3 regions of the Enterobacter sp. AC1 genome follow, and region 1 is predicted to be linked to each of the others. Evidence: predicted binding sites of a transcription regulator. Region 1 holds the regulator's gene; each other region holds the start of a gene.

Region 1 (2,272 bases):
CGTCAACTTCCAGCGGTTCAAGCGGGTCAGGTAGGTCATGCGCCAGACACTGGGCGCGAAGCGTCAGTAAGTCTGCCTTCGAGTTATAAGGCAAAACGTACATAATAGGACGCGACGTATCGAGCCCCAATTCCAGCGCGGGTTCCGCTGGGATAGACTTGCTTTTTACCAGGATGCTTAATGGTAAATTAAGTAATTTGTAGTAAATTCGTGGCCAGCCGGACATAAACGATGTAAAGCCTCTGGTTAATAATGCAATTGCGGCGCAAGGATAACAGAAAGCGCGCAAAATTTCTGTTGTTACCCGTCATACTTCAAGCGGCAGCGAAACGCGCTACAGCTATAGTTACTGACGCTATTTCCAATAAAAGGTTCTTTTAATGGCCAATAATACCACTGGGTTAACTCGAATCATCAAAGCCGCCGGCTATTCCTGGAAAGGTTTCCGCGCCGCGTGGATCAATGAAGCCGCTTTTCGACAGGAGGGCGTCGCCGCTATCATCGCGGTGATTATCGCCTGTTTCCTTGATGTTGATGCAATAACACGCGTTCTTCTGATCGGCTCCGTGCTTCTGGTGATGATAGTGGAAATTCTTAATAGCGCTATTGAAGCTGTTGTTGACCGTATCGGATCTGATTTCCACGAACTCTCTGGCCGGGCAAAAGACATGGGCTCTGCTGCCGTGTTGCTGTCAATTATTACTGCCGTTATCACCTGGGTCACGCTGCTTTGGTCACATTTCCGATGAGCCTCGAGGAATAATTAAGTCCCTGGTTTTTTGTGCAGTTTTTGGTTCCAAAATCGCCTTTGACTGTATATACTCACAGCATAACTGTATATACACCCAGGGGGCGGAATGAAAGCGTTAACGACCAGGCAGCAAGAGGTGTTTGATCTCATCCGGGATCATATCGGCCAGACGGGTATGCCACCCACGCGTGCGGAAATCGCGCAGCGTCTGGGCTTCCGTTCGCCGAATGCTGCCGAAGAACACCTGAAAGCCCTGGCACGTAAGGGCGTGATTGAGATTGTTTCGGGCGCGTCACGTGGTATCCGCCTGCTGGTGGAAGAAGAGACGGGCATTCCGCTGGTGGGGCGCGTTGCTGCTGGTGAGCCTTTACTGGCACAGCAGCATATTGAAGGCCACTATCAGGTCGATCCAGCCATGTTCAAACCGAGCGCTGATTTCCTGCTGCGCGTAAGCGGTATGTCGATGAAAGACATCGGTATTCTTGACGGCGATCTGCTTGCGGTTCACAAAACGCAGGATGTGCGCAACGGCCAGGTCGTGGTCGCACGCATTGATGACGAAGTGACCGTTAAGCGCCTTAAAAAGCAGGGTAATACCGTCCAGCTTCTGCCTGAAAACAACGAGTTCTCCCCGATTGTGGTGGATCTCCGTGAACATAACTTCTCTATCGAAGGATTGGCGGTTGGGGTTATTCGCAACGGTGAATGGCTTTAATCTCCTCCTGGCAGGCTACGGCTCCGCTGTAGCCTGATTCATTTCCTGCTCCCGGTATTTTTCATGTCACTGCTGACGGCATCCGATAAGGCATTGTGGCGTCTTGCTCTGCCGATGATTTTCTCCAATATCACCGTGCCCTTGCTGGGTCTGGTCGATACTGCCGTTATTGGTCATCTTGATTCGCCTGTTTATCTTGGCGGCGTGGCGATTGGCGCGACGGCTACCAGCTTCCTGTTTATGCTGCTGCTCTTTTTGCGCATGAGTACCACCGGACTGACCGCACAGGCTTATGGCGCAAAAGATCCGCTGCGTCTGGCTCGCGCGCTGGTGCAGCCGCTGATACTTGCGCTTGGCGCAGGGGCGCTAATCGTTTTACTGCGCGCTCCCCTGATTGAGCTTGCGCTCAATATCGTTGGCGGCAGCGAAGCGGTACTGGAGCAGGCGCGACGTTTCCTTGAAATCCGCTGGCTCAGCGCGCCCGCCTCGCTGGCTAACCTGGTTCTGCTGGGGTGGCTCCTGGGCGTACAGTACGCCCGTGCACCGGTGATTTTGCTGGTGGTGGGTAACCTTCTCAACATTGTGCTGGACGTCTGGCTGGTGATGGGTCTGCATATGAACGTGCAGGGTGCGGCACTGGCAACCGCGATTGCAGAATACGGAACCTTTATTATTGGTTTGTGGATGGTCTGGCGCGTTCTGGCGATGCGCGGGATCTCCCTTACGCTGCTTAAAACTGCCTGGCGCGGGAATATCCGGAAGCTGCTGGCGCTCAACCGTGACATCATGCTCCGCTCGCTGCTTCT
Region 2 (2,272 bases), on a different contig from region 1:
CGCACCAGCTTCAGCGTAAAATCTGCGTCCTGTCACATTTTTTTGCAATTAAGCCAGGTAACGACATCAGAACTCCCGTAAAAAGGTCATCGATTTTTAATGACCTGAGGATATACCGTTGAAACGCCGTCTGTTTATTGCTGTTTCTTTACTCGCTTCGAGTATCTCATCTGCTTTTGCGGCCGAACCGCTGGATTTTTCGCCGCAGCCTCCGGCCATTCAGGCGGGCTCCTGGGTGCTGATGGATTACACGACTGGTCAGATCTTAACGGCGGGCAACGAACATCAACAACGTAATCCGGCGAGCCTGACCAAGCTGATGACGGGCTATGTGGTGGATCGGGCCATTGATAGCCATCGCATCACGCCGGACGACATAGTCACCGTAGGACGTGATGCCTGGGCAAAAGGGAACCCGGTTTTTGACGGTTCGTCGCTGATGTTCCTGAAAGAGGGCGATCGCGTCTCCGTGCGCGATCTGAGCCGCGGTCTGATTGTCGATTCCGGTAACGATGCCTGCGTGGCGCTGGCCGATCACGTGGCGGGCGGCCAGCCGCAGTTTGTGAAGATGATGAACGACTACGTGCAAAAGCTAAACCTGCGCGATACGCATTTTGAAACCGTCCACGGTCTGGACGCACCGGGCCAGCACAGCTCGGCCTATGACCTGGCCGTACTCTCCCGGGCCATCATTCACGGCGAGCCTGAGTTTTACCATATGTACAGCGAAAAGAGCCTCACCTGGAATGGGATCACCCAGCAAAACCGCAACGGCCTGCTGTGGGATAAAACCCTGAACGTGGACGGGCTTAAAACGGGACACACCTCGGGAGCAGGCTTTAACCTGATTGCGTCCGCCGTTGACGGCCAGCGTCGCTTGATCGCGGTGGTGATGGGGGCGGACAGCCCGAAAGGGCGTGAGGATCAGGCCCGGAAACTGCTGCACTGGGGGCAGCAGAATTTCGATACGGTGCAGATCCTGCACAACGGTAAAAAAGTGGGGACAGAGCGTATCTGGTACGGCGATAAGGAGCAGGTGAAGCTGGGCACCGACCAGGACTTCTGGCTGGCCCTGCCGAAAGCGGAAGTACCGAACATCAAAGCCAAATACGTGCTGGATAAAAAAGAGCTGGAAGCGCCAATTGCCGCGCATCAGCGGGTCGGTGAGATCCAGCTCTATGACCGCGACAAGGTGGTAGCCCACTGGCCGCTGGTGACGCTGGAAGCCGTTGATAAAGGCGGTCTGTTCTCCCGCATGAGCGATTATCTGCATCACACGCTTTAACTGCTGCTGAGCAGACTGGCAGGGTTGCGAGTCTGCTCACATAATAAACACTTCTCGTTTGCCGATCGGCCAGAATCCGCTTTATAGTGTATAAATATACAGTAATAAATGGAGGCAGCATGGACTACAGCATTAAGCAGCAACAGAAACGTAAGATTGCCGGTTTTCATTTGGTCGGACCGTGGGAACATACGGTAAAACAGGGCTTCGAACAGCTGGTGATGTGGGTAGACGGGCGTCACATTGAGCCGCTGGAGTGGGTTGCGGTCTACTACGATAACCCGGATGAGGTCCCGGCAGAAAAACTGCGCTGCGATACGGCCGTCACGGTACCGGATGATTTCGTTATCCCGGAAAACAGTGAAGGCGTCATGATGACGGAAATCGCGGCCGGTGATTACGCCGTGGCGACGGCGCGCGTGGAAAACTACGACTTCGCCACGCCGTGGTACCAGTTTTTTAATTCCCTCCTGCAGGACAATAAATACCAGATGGCGCTTAAACCCTGCTTCGAGCGCTATCTCAATGACGGCAATGCGGACGGCTACTGGGATATCGAAATGTTTATCGCAGTAGAGCACAAAGCGGTTTAAGCCTGCTAAATGAAGGGTTTTTCAGCCGGAAGCGATCCGCCCGGCTGAAAACGCAGTACAATTGTGCTTTGCCGTGTAGCTGGAGAGCGGGTGTGCGTCCCGACAAATCATTAACCCCTTTTGAAATTCGCTTGTACAAACACTACCGCGTGGTGCATGGATGTCGCATCGCGCTGGCGTTCGTGTTGACGTTTGTCCTGGTCCGCTTGCTTGAAGTGCCAGAAGGGACGTGGCCGCTGATCACGCTGGTGGTGGTGATGGGGCCCATCTCGTTTTGGGGAAATGTTGTCCCGCGCGCCTTCGAGCGAATTGGTGGGACCGTTTTAGGCTCGGCACTTGGGCTTATCGCCCTGAAGCTGGAGCTTATCTCGTTTCCGGTCATGCTGGCATGGTG
Region 3 (2,272 bases), on a different contig from region 1:
CCTGCGCAGCGGTCGTCGCGGCTGCGGCGGCTGCAACCGGCTCGGTGACCGAGTGGCCGTTTAACAGCGGATCGTATTCGTCAAAGTCACCGGGCGTGGCACGATTGCCGGAGAAGAGCACATCGTCAGGATCGACGGCAGCACCCGCAGCGCGGTACGCCACCTGCTCGTCTTCATCCATGCGTTTACCCGAGAAGAGCGCCGCATCGGTTTTACGGCCTAGCGGGTTAGCAAATTTCTCCGCAACACGCTGGCGACGCGCCAGCGCGCCGCGCAGAATTCGAGCACGACGAGACTCGCGACGCTGCACAGGCGCATCGTCTTCCTCTTCATCTTCGTATTCATCTTCATCAACCCACGTATCGTCACGGCGGGTACGGTTGCTGGCGAAGGTCAGAATAGTGAGGATAAAACTGCCAATTTTCTCGGCAATGCTTACCCAGGACCAGCCGGTGAATAACGTCAGCCCCGCCGCCCAGATGCACAGCAGCGCCAGCGTGCCGCCGCTGCTGTGAAGCATCGGCTGCAGCGCAGAACTCAACAGGCTGCCAATCACCCCGCCCGAGGCGAAGTACCAGATATCATCCGCATTGATCGCCGCCAGACCACATGAGGTGAGGATCAGCGCCAGCGCGCCAATCAGGCGCAGCGATACGGCGAAATAGTCGATGTAATCATCGTTCTGACGATGACGCCACGCAAACCAGCATCCGCCAATGATAATGACCGGAAGGGTGTAGGCCATCACACCGAAAATGAAAAATAGCGTGTCCGCAAGCCAGGCACCGGGTACGCCGCCTAAGTTATGAATAGGCTCATGCCATGCAGTTTGTGACCAGCTGGGATCTGAGGGGTTGAAACTGAGTAAGGCTGCCATCAGCCAGACGGCAAAAAGGGCAATAACAATCAGCAAAGCCTCGAGGAGACGACGTCCGCTGCTTAGCTTCGATAGTGTGACTTCTTTGTCTTCAGTGTATTCCTGGCTCAAGAAAGGCTCTCCAGGTATCAGGCATATCCTGCCTGTTTGCTAAAACGGACAACAGCGCCGGGACTCCCCGGCACTGTTGCTGTATGGATTAACAGGAGTGTAATCAAACTACGCTGATTTTGCACCTGTTCCGTGTTAGCGCGTCTTAATAACCAGACGATTGCTCTGTTTGACCTCTTCCATCACCACATATGTACGGGTGTCGTTCACGCCTGGCAGACGCAGCAGGGTTTCCCCCAGCAGCTTACGGTAGGCGGACATATCAGGCACACGGGTTTTCAACAGGTAGTCGAAATCACCGGAAACCAGGTGACACTCTTGAATTTCTTCAAGTTTTTGTACAGCGGCGTTAAATTGCTCAAACACATCCGGCGCACCACGATTCAGAGTAATCTCAACAAATACCAGAAGTGAGGCATCCAGATAATGCGGGTTCAGCAGAGCCGTATAGCCCTGAATAAAACCCTGTCTTTCCAGTCGGCGCACACGCTCAAGGCACGGCGTCGGGGAAAGTCCCACACGTTTTGAAAGCTCGACGTTGGAAATACGCCCATCCTTTTGCAATTCATTAAGAATGTTACGATCGATACGGTCGAGATCTTTGCCAGGGCGCTTCTTGCTATCTACCATTATTATTGTCTCTCTGTATTCCTTCCCTACTCCTGCCTGGACCCTGTGCACATCACTGTTCAGAGCCTGTACCCGTTAGTCATCACATCGCCTGGTTTTGTATTAGACGCGATGCGGATTCGGGTTCTGTTGGTAAGAAGACCGTTGCCCGAAGGCAGTCACCGACATCACGCATGGCGTCTGTCCACGCCATGCGTAGATTTCACTGACCCGGTAAAAATGGCATTTACGTGCATGCCTATGCGGCATACGGTTAACGCGGTTTTTTTTCTTCCTTGAATGTTTTCGCAAAAGCGCAGGGGATTGTCAAAGCAAAACATCGTTTTTTAGTACAACATGCCGGATATTCATTACGGCAGGGTATTAATCCTCATTTTATTGCCTTACAAACGACCGATTTTCAGGCGAAAGACTGATGTTATCGCGCGTCATTCATCGTCAGTGGCTATTACACGGATTGATAACAAAATTGCTGCGCTCTTTTTTTACGACAACAAATTCCCTACAATCCAGCCAAATGTCTGCCAACAACAATGGGGATCTCATGGGCACGGCCAAACACAGTAAGCTGCTAATCCTTGGTTCTGGACCTGCGGGATATACCGCAGCGGTCTATGCTGCACGCGCTAATCTGCAACCGGTACTCATCACCGG

Evidence for each region. The regulator LexA, encoded in region 1, represses DNA repair genes until DNA is damaged. The targets are predictions, from matches to a motif close to TNCTGTATGTACATACAGNA.
Region 2: the regulator LexA is predicted to act here: its motif matches at 1,370-1,389, upstream of sbmC (DNA gyrase inhibitor SbmC).
Region 3: the regulator LexA is predicted to act here: its motif matches at 1,066-1,085, upstream of M2433_RS07975 (DNA translocase FtsK 4TM domain-containing protein).

The regions. Positions count from the first base shown of each region.
Region 1 covers NZ_JBNDIZ010000010.1:69,131-71,402, reverse strand. The annotation lists gene plsB (glycerol-3-phosphate 1-O-acyltransferase PlsB) at 1-226, opposite strand, end outside; gene M2433_RS21405 (diacylglycerol kinase) at 381-749, shown strand; gene lexA (transcriptional repressor LexA) at 858-1,466, shown strand; gene dinF (MATE family efflux transporter DinF) at 1,530-2,272, shown strand, end outside.
Region 2 covers NZ_JBNDIZ010000003.1:184,358-186,629, reverse strand. The annotation lists gene dacD (serine-type D-Ala-D-Ala carboxypeptidase DacD) at 119-1,285, shown strand; gene sbmC (DNA gyrase inhibitor SbmC) at 1,405-1,878, shown strand; gene M2433_RS10675 (FUSC family protein) at 1,971-2,272, shown strand, end outside.
Region 3 covers NZ_JBNDIZ010000002.1:647,986-650,257, reverse strand. The annotation lists gene M2433_RS07975 (DNA translocase FtsK 4TM domain-containing protein) at 1-988, opposite strand, end outside; gene lrp (leucine-responsive transcriptional regulator Lrp) at 1,124-1,618, opposite strand; gene trxB (thioredoxin-disulfide reductase) at 2,163-2,272, shown strand, end outside.